One region of the Kitasatospora sp. NPDC097605 genome, then DNA from elsewhere that is predicted to be linked to it. Evidence: riboswitches for the same ligand, from Rfam matches in the RefSeq annotation. Region 1 holds a riboswitch; each other region holds the start of a gene.

What was found. A riboswitch is a leader RNA that binds a small molecule or an ion and turns the genes downstream of it on or off. The one in region 1 is predicted to bind cyclic di-AMP.
Region 2: another riboswitch for cyclic di-AMP. It lies ahead of ABTX81_RS20870 (M23 family metallopeptidase); the one in region 1 lies ahead of ABTX81_RS09895 (glycoside hydrolase family 16 protein).
Region 3: another riboswitch for cyclic di-AMP. It lies ahead of ABTX81_RS29485 (LysM peptidoglycan-binding domain-containing protein); the one in region 1 lies ahead of ABTX81_RS09895 (glycoside hydrolase family 16 protein).

Annotation. Positions count from the first base shown of each region.
Region 1 is NZ_JBEOSF010000006.1:229,900-233,113, reverse strand. It holds gene ABTX81_RS09905 (alpha/beta hydrolase) at 1-496, shown strand, start outside; gene ABTX81_RS09900 (MoaF-related domain-containing protein) at 605-934, opposite strand; cyclic di-AMP (ydaO/yuaA leader) riboswitch at 1,311-1,434, shown strand; gene ABTX81_RS09895 (glycoside hydrolase family 16 protein) at 1,440-2,825, shown strand; gene ABTX81_RS09890 (hypothetical protein) at 2,833-3,214, opposite strand, start outside.
Region 2 is NZ_JBEOSF010000017.1:151,264-154,477, forward strand. It holds gene ABTX81_RS20855 (TetR/AcrR family transcriptional regulator) at 1-33, opposite strand, end outside; gene ABTX81_RS20860 (alpha/beta fold hydrolase) at 81-908, opposite strand; gene ABTX81_RS20865 (YiaA/YiaB family inner membrane protein) at 1,026-1,316, opposite strand; cyclic di-AMP (ydaO/yuaA leader) riboswitch at 1,562-1,720, shown strand; gene ABTX81_RS20870 (M23 family metallopeptidase) at 1,733-2,596, shown strand; gene ABTX81_RS20875 (hypothetical protein) at 2,656-3,214, opposite strand, start outside.
Region 3 is NZ_JBEOSF010000034.1:8,523-11,736, reverse strand. It holds gene ABTX81_RS29490 (cytochrome P450 family protein) at 189-1,496, shown strand; cyclic di-AMP (ydaO/yuaA leader) riboswitch at 1,712-1,855, shown strand; gene ABTX81_RS29485 (LysM peptidoglycan-binding domain-containing protein) at 1,861-2,793, shown strand; gene eno (phosphopyruvate hydratase) at 3,036-3,214, shown strand, end outside.

The sequences.
Region 1 (3,214 bases):
CGAGACGTACTTCACCAAGGACGTGCCCTCGGCGGTCCAGGCGACCTACCGGGTGTCGACCGACCCGCAGGCCTGGGCGTTCATGGGCAACTCGACCGGCGGCTACTGCGCCCTCAAGCTGGCGATGCGCCACCCGGAGGTCTTCCCGACCGCCGTCTCGCTCTCCGGCTACTACCAGGCCGCCGAGGACCCGACCACCGGCGACCTCTTCAAGGGCAGCGCCCAGCGGCGCAACGAGGCCGACCTGATGTGGCGGCTGAAGAACCTGCCGCAGCCCGAGGTCGCCGTCCTGCTGGCCGGCACCCGGGAGGGCGACGGCGACTACCGGCGCGACACCGAGGCGTTCGTGGCCGCCGCGCACAGCCCGATGAAGGTCTCCTACAGCATGCTGGAGACCGGTGGCCACAACTTCGAGACCTGGAGCAGGCTGCTCCCGTCCTCGCTGGAGTGGATCTCCCAGCACCTGGTCGTCCCGGCCGCCGGGCAGTCGGTCTGACGGACCTGTTCCGGACCTGTCCCGGACCTGTTCCGGACGGCCCGGCGTGATGCGGCCCGGCGTGATGCGGCGCGTCGCGGTGCGGTGCGTCGCGGTGCGGCCGAGGGCTCAGACCACCTGCTCCAGCGTCCCGGTGTGCAGCTCGCCGACCCGGCCGCCCTCGCCCTCGTACGTCCAGAACGCGCGGACCGTCATCCGGGCCAGGTCCATGACGTGGCTGACGGTGATGCCGCTCACCTCGGTCCAGCTCACGAAGTACAGCTGCGGGCCGACCTCGGCGACGTGCAGGGTGACGTCCTCCCACTGGCCCGCCGACTCGCCGAGGCCCTCCCAGCGCAGCCGCTTGCCGTCGGCCGAGTAGGCGTTGCGGAAGGCCGCGCCGTTGTCGACCCGGAACAGGTAGGTACGGCCGGCGAAGGCGGGCAGGGGCGCGGTCATGGTGGGGCGGGTCTCCTTGTCGGGCGGCGCGGACGGAGTTCCAACCTATCCGACCACCCCGCCCGCGCGGCGCACTTTCCCCGCCGGATCCACCACCCCGGCCGACCCCGCCACCGGCCCCGCCACCCGCCGCGACGCCCCACGGAACGCGCCCCCGCCCCAACTGATCCACTCCGCTGCACCGTTGATCATTCCGCGGGCGAATCGGTGTGAGCTGTGCGACAACGGCCCCGGTGAAGTTGTCCGTGTCCGGACGGACTGCCTAGCCTGCAGGGGCCTCCGCCACCGTGGAGCCCCGCCGCCGGGACGCCGAGTCCTGTCCACCCGCCGGCCGGCAGTCGAGCACGACAGCGGACGGGAGCGGGGGACCCAGGTCAGTGTGCCCCGGCCGTGCGCTTGCGCGCGCGGGCCGTGGCTAGGGGTGAAGCCGCTCCCCGGGCGGCCGGGCAACCTCAGCGCCCGAATCCGACAGCTCACCTCGCAGGCGTCGCAGAGGACCACGGCCATGCCCACCGCCCCGCAGCACCGTCCGGCCCAGTCCGATCAGCCCCGTCGACCGGACCAGCAGGATCAGCCGGGCCAGCAGGATCAGTCGGACCAGCCGAACGAGCCGAACGAGCCGAACGAGCCGGACCAGCAGAACGAGCCGGACCAGCAGAACGAGCCGGACCCGTCGGATCAGCCCAACCGGTCCGACCGGCGCGCGTTCGGCCGTCGACGCCGCCCCGCGCCCCGCCACGCCCGCCCCTCCCGCCGGGGCCGCGCCGCCGCCTTCGCCGCCGCCGGGCTGCTCGCCGTCACCGGCGCCGCGCTGTTCGGCATCCCGGCCGTCACCGGCGCGCGGGCCGAGGCCCGGCCCACCGTCACCCAGGACGCGCTCACCCCGGCCACCCTGGTCGCGGGCAAGGAGTCGACCGCCTCGCTCACCCTCCACTCCTCGGCCTGCTTCACCGCGAAGACCGTCGGCGTCGCCGTCCGCGACGAGGCCGGACGGAACCTCGACTTCCCCGGCAGCGTCGGCGACGCACGGATCTGCCCGGGCGGCCTCTCGGTCACCACCGGCCCGCGCACCCTGCCGGTCGGCACCTACACCCGGTTCGGCTTCTGGCAGGACGGCGACGGCGCCTGGCACAACCTGCCCTCCCAGGAGCTCGTGGTGTCCGCCGCCGGCCCCGCCACCACCGTCCCCGCCACGGCCGCGCCTTTCAAGGACAGGAAGCTGTCCTGGTCCGAGGAGTTCAGCGGACCGGTCGCCTACGGCTCCCGCTGGACCGGTGACCGGAGCAGCGCCTACCGCTACGGTGACCACGACCCGGACGGCGACCGGCTCGACCGGCTCGACCAGGACAACGTCACCGTCTCCGGCGGCGTCGCCACCTTCACCGCCGAACCGGGCACCGGCACGCTGGAGAACGGCAAGCGGTCCTGGGACACCGGGCTGCTCACCACCGAGTACTCCGCCGAGGGCTTCCGGGTGAAGGCCGGCGACTACACCGAGGCCCGGGTCAAGCTGCCGGCCGGCACCGGCGCCCGGCCGGCGCTGTGGACGTGGAAGGACGGCGGCGGGCAGGTCGACTCCTTCGAGTACCACCCCGACCGCCCGAACCTGCTGGAGCTGGCCAACCACGTGAACCCGGGCCACCGGTCCCACCTCGACGCCGGGGCGATCGCGAAGGGCGGCTGGGTCACCATCGGCACCCACTACGGCGCCACGTCCGTCGACTGGTACGTCAACGGGGTCAAGGTGTACTCGGACGGCAAGGGCGTCGGCGCCGACTGGTCCGCGTACCCGGTCCTCAACCTGTCCGTGAGCGCGGGGACGAACCACCCCGCGCCCCGGGGCACCGCGCCGATCACCTTCGCCGCGGACTACCTCCGCGTCTACCGGTAGCCGCGGGTCAGGCGGCCGGGCGCGGATCGGTCGTCTCGACGACCTGGATCTCGAACGGCTGCTTGTTGTTCTCGTCGTTGCAGTCGTCGGCGCCGCGCACCGACACCCAGCCCCCGGTCAGCGTGCCGGGGGCGGGGACGGTGCTCGCCAGCCGGACCGTGACGAGCGCGGTCGCGCTGCGGAACCGCTCCAGGCCGGCCGGGAAGGAGCAGCGCACCCGGTGGCCCTCCTGGAACGCGTAGCAGTTCTCCGGGAAGTACGGGCCCTCGGCGGTGACGCCCTCGGGGAGGGTGACCACGAGGGTGAACGGCGAGGCCGTGGTGTCCCGGCCGCGGTTGCCGACGAAGGCGTGCACCGTGGTGGTGCCGCCGGGCGAGGCGGCGTCCGGG
Region 2 (3,214 bases), on a different contig from region 1:
GACCTGCTCGGGGGTCAGTCCGACTCGGGGCACTGCGGTTCTCCTGGGTCCGGGGGTGGGGGTGGGGGTGGTGCCGGTGCTCAGGCCAGGTCGGCGAGGAAGGCCAGCAGGGCGTCGGCGGTGGCCCGGGGGTGGTCGGCCATCGGGTAGTGGCCGGCCCCCTCGATCATGACCTTGCGGGCGTTCAGCGCGGCGGCCTGCCGGTCGGCGACCAGCTCCGGCTTCCCGAAGTCGGGGTCCTTCGAGCCCATCACGACCAGCGCCGGGCAGCGCACCGCGGCCGTCCAGCCGGTGGGCGCCGAGTCGCCGCGCACATAGCCGCGGGTGGCGGTCTTCCGGCCCGGGACGCGCATCGCGGCGACCAGCCCGGCCACGTACTCCTCGTGGTCGGCCGGCTTGGGGCCGGGGTAGGCCATCCTCCGGTGGTAGAGGCCCCAGAACGCGGGCGAGTGCACCAGCAGCGCGCCCATCGCGCCGAGCGCCAGGCGCTGCAGCGCGCCCGGCGGCACGTTCTCGACGAAGGCGTCCAGCAGGACGATGCCGGCGACCCGGCCGGGGGCGTCCCCGGCGGCCCGCACGACGCTGGCGCCGGTGTACGAGTTGCCCGCCAGCACGGCCCGGTCGATGCCCAGGTGGTCCAGCAGGGCGAGGACGTCACCGGCGATCGCGGCGGGGGAGTAGTCGTCCCAGACGACCGAGGACTCGCCGAAGCCGCGCAGGTCCATGGTGATCACCCGGCGGCCGGCGGCGGTCAGCAGCGGGCGCAGGTGCCGGTAGGCCGCCCGGCTGTCCAGCATCCCGGGGAGCAGCACCACCGGGGCGCCCTCGCCGTGCCCGGTGTCGTCGAACGCGATCCGGCCGCCGGGCAGGTCGAGGTGGCGGGTGACGGGAGCAAGGGTGCCGTTCATGGGGAGCCTCCTGGGCGGGATCGCGGCCGAGCGCCGATAGCCATAAAGCTAAGGCTAATAGCCTTAGCCGTCAAGCTATCGACGCTGAATGCGACCGGCCCCGCCGGCGGAGGCCGGTCAGACTCCCTCCACCTTGAACGGGTCGTGCTCGGTCAGCAGCTTGTCCAGCCGCGCCTGGTCGACCCGGGTCACCAGCTCGGTGGTCTCCTGCCGGTCCCGGACCACCTTGGAGAGGGTGAACGTCGAGGTGATCGTGTAGAGCAGGCCGAGGGCGAGGAACGCCCGGGTCCACGGCTCCACCGGGAGGAAGGCGATCCCGGCGCCGAGGGCGGTGCCGGAGAGGGCGAAGGACAGCACGGCCTGGATGTGGTACGCGGCCGTGGTGCGGGACTGCATCGGTGCGCTCATGGCGCCAGGATGGCCGCGCCCGGCCCGGCCGCACATGAGTAGGGGTACTCAAGTGAGGGGCCGTTCGTTGACGTCCCGACACGTTCGGTAGTGTCAGTTGTCATCAAACGTCCCAAATCGCCCATCGGGTTGCGTGGTGCCCGATCCGGATCCCGCCGTCAGCAACGGATGGCTTGGAATCGGGGGGCTCTCGGATTAACGTTTGATAACGCAGCGCGGTCCGCAACGCCGTACCCAGACGGCACCGTGCGCCGTCGCCTAATCCCGCCGGCCGGCCTCCGGGCAGGCCAGGGAGCCGGGGAACCACGTTCCTTGGGGTGAATCGGCCGGGCCCAGGCCCAGCCGTAGGAGACCTTCCTGCTCCGAACCCGTCAGCTAACCCGGTAGGCGCGAAGGAAGGAAAGGAGCGCGCCTCCGTGGCGTCGACGCACACCCCGGCACATCCGTCCGGCTCCGGCACCCAGCTGCTGGACCACCCGGGCCCGTTCACCGGGCAGGGCCCGTTCGCCGGCCCGGCCGACGAGACCGCCCCGCCGGCCGCCGAGACCAGCCGGCACCGGATGCCCCGTCAGGGCCGCGGCACCGCTCCGCTGCTCGGCGTCACCGCCGTGGCGGCCACCCTGGGCGCCACCGGCTTCGCCTCCGCCACCCCGGCCGCCGCGCCCGCCGTCGAGGTGCCCGACGAGCTGCCGGTCGCGCTCTCCGCCGACCCCGGCCTGGCCCTCGCCGCCCGCATCCAGCAGCAGGCCGACAGCCAGCGCACCGCGGCCGAGGAGACCGCCCGCGTCCAGGCCGCCCAGGAGGCCGAGGCCAAGCGCGCCGCCCAGATCGCCCAGCAGGAGCAGGCCAAGCGCGCCGCCGAGGAGGCCGAGAAGGCCAAGCTCGCCGCGATCAAGCTGCCGGTGCGCGACTACCGGCTCTCCGCCCACTACGGCCAGAGCGCCCGCTACTGGGCCCACCTGCACACCGGCCTGGACTTCGCCGCCGACCAGGGCGAGCCCGTCTACGCGGTCGGCCAGGGCACCATCACCTCGGCCGGCTGGGCCGGCGCCTACGGCTACCGGATCGTCGAGACCCTGCCCGACGGCACCGAGATCTGGTACTGCCACCTCTCCTCGATCATCAAGGGCTCCGGCAAGGTCGTCCCCGGCCAGCAGATCGGCAAGGTCGGCGCGACCGGCAACGTCACCGGCGCCCACCTGCACGTCGAGGTCCGCCCCGGCGGCGGCGCCCCCGTCGACCCGGAGAGCTGGTTCGAGCAGCGCGGCGTCACCCCCTGACGCCTCCCGTCCCACGACGAGGGGCCCCGGCCGACCGGCCGGGGCCCCTCGCGCATCTCCTAGGCCTCGTCCCCGGCCGGCTCCAGCCCCGCCAGGTAGGCGTCGATCTCCGCCTGCCCCGGCTCCGGCGCCAGCTCCGGGAACTCCTCCACCAGCAGCCGCGGCAGCCCCGGCACCGTCCACCCGCCGGCCAGCTCCAGCGCCGCCCGCTCCGCGGCCTCCTCGAACGCCCCGAAGTCCCCGGCCAGCTCGTCCGGCATCGGGCGGCCCAGCGCCGTCAGCTCCGCCAGGTTCCGGTAGCTGCGCTCCATCAGCCCCTGCTCCAGCAGCCGCCGCGCGCCGTCGGTGGCCATCCCGACCGCCAGCGTCCGGGCCCCGCCCTCCCAGCCCCCGTCATCCACCGGGTCCAGCACGCCGTCCGCCTCCAGCGCCGTGCACGCCGCCGCCCGCTCCTGCGCCGGCAGCTCCCGGAACCCCGCCAGCCAGGCCCGCACCGCCGCCTCGTCACCGGTGTCCACCCCGGCCGCGCGCAGCAGCAGGGTGTACAGCCGGGGCCAGGTCACCAGGTCCGCCCGGCGCAGCAGCCCGGCCGCCACCTCGCCCTGCCACTCGGCCTCG
Region 3 (3,214 bases), on a different contig from region 1:
GCGGCTCCGCACCGGCGCCCACGGACATCTTGCGGAGGATCGTAGGCAGGTCCTGACCCTCCGCAACAGGAATTACCCCTCAGGTGACCAGGCTCACGCCTGCCGTGCGGAACGGACGTCGCCCGGGGACCCGCCGCCCGGGCGCACGCCGTGCGGTGGCCGGGACACGCCCGGGATACCGTCGACCCATGCCAGCTCAGCCCGCCTCCCCCCGTCCGCCCCTGTTCACCTGGGAGTTCGCCGCCGATCCGTACCCCGCGTACGCCTGGCTGCGCGAGCACCAGCCGGTGCACCGGACCACCCTGCCGAGCGGGGTGGAGGCGTGGCTGGTCACCCGGTACGCGGACGCCCGGCAGGCGCTCGCGGACGGCCGGCTCTCCAAGAACCCGGTGCACCACAGCGCGCAGGCCCACCGCACCGGCCGGGTCGGCATCCCGGGCGAGCGCCAGGCCGACCTCATGACGCACCTGCTGAACATCGACCCGCCGGACCACACCCGGCTGCGCCGCCTGGTGTCGAAGGCGTTCACGCCGCGCCGGGTGGCCGCCTTCGAGCCGCGGGTGCAGCAGCTGACCGACCGGCTGATCGACGGCTTCGCGGCGCGCGGGTCCGCCGACCTCATCCACGAGTTCGCCTTCCCGCTCCCCATCTACGCGATCTGCGACCTGCTCGGGGTGCCGGCCGAGGACCAGGACGACTTCCGGGACTGGGCCGGGATGATGATCCGCCACGGCGGCGGGCAGCGCGGCGGCGTGGGGCGCGCGGTGAAGCGGATGCGGGCCTATCTGGCGGAGCTGATCCACCGCAAGCGGGCCGACCTCGGCGACGACCTGATCTCGGGGCTGATCCGGGCCGGCGACCACGGCGAGCACCTGACCGAGAACGAGGCCGCGGCGATGGCCTTCATCCTCCTGTTCGCCGGCTTCGAGACGACGGTCAACCTGATCGGCAACGGCGTCTACGCGCTGCTGCGCAACCCGGGCCAGCGCGCCCTGCTCCAGGAGTCCGTCGGGCGCGGCGAGAGCGCGCTGCTGGAGACCGGGATCGAGGAACTGCTGCGCTACGACGGGCCGGTGGAGCTGGCCACCTGGCGGTTCGCGACCAGTCCGCTGACCATCGGCGGGGTGGAGATCCCGGTCGGCGACCCGGTGCTGGTGGTGCTCGCGGCGGCGGACCGGGACCCGGCGCGGTTCGCCGACGAGAACACCCTGGACCTGGCCCGGACGGACAACCCGCACCTGGGGTTCGGGCACGGCATCCACTACTGCATCGGCGCGCCGCTGGCGCGGCTGGAGGGGCGGGCCGCGCTGGCCACCCTGCTGAGCCGGCTGCCGGACCTGCGGCTCGCCGCGGACCCCGGGGAGCTGCGCTGGCGCGGTGGTCTGATCATGCGTGGACTCCGTGAACTTCCGGTGGAATTCACGCCGGAGAAAACGCCTGCCGGGGAGGCTCCGAAGACCGGCGCCGAGGGCAGACGGACCAGCACAACAGGCTGACGGATGCTCGCCGTTCGGCGCTCACCGGGGGTCTGAACCACCCTCAATCCGGACATACCACCTCGGTTGGTAGGCAATCCATCACATGACGTGATGTCCATGTGATATCGACGATATGAGCTTGTGATTGCTCTGAAGATCTGTCTACTCTCCGTGGAGCCCGCCGCTGCGGGCCCCGTGCGCGGAACGCCGAGTCCTGCCCGCCGCGCCCCGGGAAACCGACCAGAACCCTGGGCAGGGGCGGGGGACCCAGGTTTTGCGCCGTCTCCCACGGCTAGGGGTGAAGCCGCCTCCGCGCGGCCGGGCCACCTCCCGGTCCGAACCCGACAGCTCACCTCGCAGGCGTGCGGAGAGGGACCCCTTCATGCTGTTCGTTGGAACCGGTCGTCACCGTCGCCGTACCCAGGCCGAGAAGGCCATCGCCGTCGCCGGTGTCGCCGGCGTCGGACTGGCCATGCCGATCCTGAGCGCCACCGGCGCCTCCGCCGCCCCGGTCTCCACCTGGGACGCGGTCGCCCAGTGCGAGAGCGGCGGCAACTGGAGCATCAACACCGGCAACGGCTTCTACGGCGGCCTCCAGTTCACCTCCAGCACGTGGAAGGCGTACGGCGGCACCGCTTACGCGCCGCAGGCCAACCAGGCCTCCAAGGCCCAGCAGATATCGGTCGCCGAGAAGGTCCTCGCCTCGCAGGGCCCGGGCGCCTGGCCGGTCTGCTCCAAGAAGGCCGGCCTGACCAAGGGCGGCGCCCCGGCGGCGGTCGACACCTCGACGGCCGCCAAGCCGGCCGCCCCGAAGCCGCAGGCCCCGCAGGCCGCCCAGGAGGCCAAGCCGCAGCAGGAGGCCCCGAAGGCCGCGCCGAAGCACGCCGCTCCCAAGCAGCAGGCCCCGCAGGCCCAGCAGCCGACCGCCAAGCCGCAGGCCCAGCAGTACGCGCCGAAGCACGCCGCCCCCAAGCCGGAGGCCCCGCAGGCGCAGCAGCAGTCGCCGGCCTTCTCCGGCAAGGCCGGCTGGGACGCCGGCGCCAAGGTGTTCTGGTACCAGAACAACGGCGCCTGGTACTGGACCAGCCACCAGGACGTCTACCAGCAGTACGCCGGCCAGGCCGCCCAGGCCCCCGCCGCGCAGCAGCAGTCGTCCGGCCAGGGCTACACCGTGCGATCCGGTGACACGCTCGCCAAGATCGCCACCGCCCAGGGCGTCTCCGGCGGCTGGCAGGCGCTGTACGACGGCAACCGCGGCACCGTCGGCGGCGACCCGAACCTGATCGTCCCGGGCCAGGTCCTGACCCTCGGCTGACGGCCGGTCCGACCGTGGTGACGAAGGGGGGCCGATCGGTCCCCCTTCGTCCGCATCCGGACCCCTCCGGTCGGGCAACCAGGTGAACTACCGGTGGGTAGCCGGGCCACACGCTGAGACGGAGCCGAGGCCGACGTGGCCCGGACAGCCCGTGCGGTTAGGCTCTGGTCGTAACGACTCCGCAATCGTCCGGCCGACAGCACCCATCGTCAGCCGAACCTGCTTCCGCTAGGAGATGCCTCGTGCCGTCCATCGATGTCGTCGTCGCCCGTGAGATTCTCGACTCGCGCGGCAACCCCACGGTCGAGGTCGAGGTCGGCCTCGACGACGGCAGCACCGGCCGTGCCGCCGTCCCGTCGGGTGCCTCCACCGGTGCCTTCGAGGCGCTGGAGCTCCGCGACGGTGACAAGAACCGCTACTT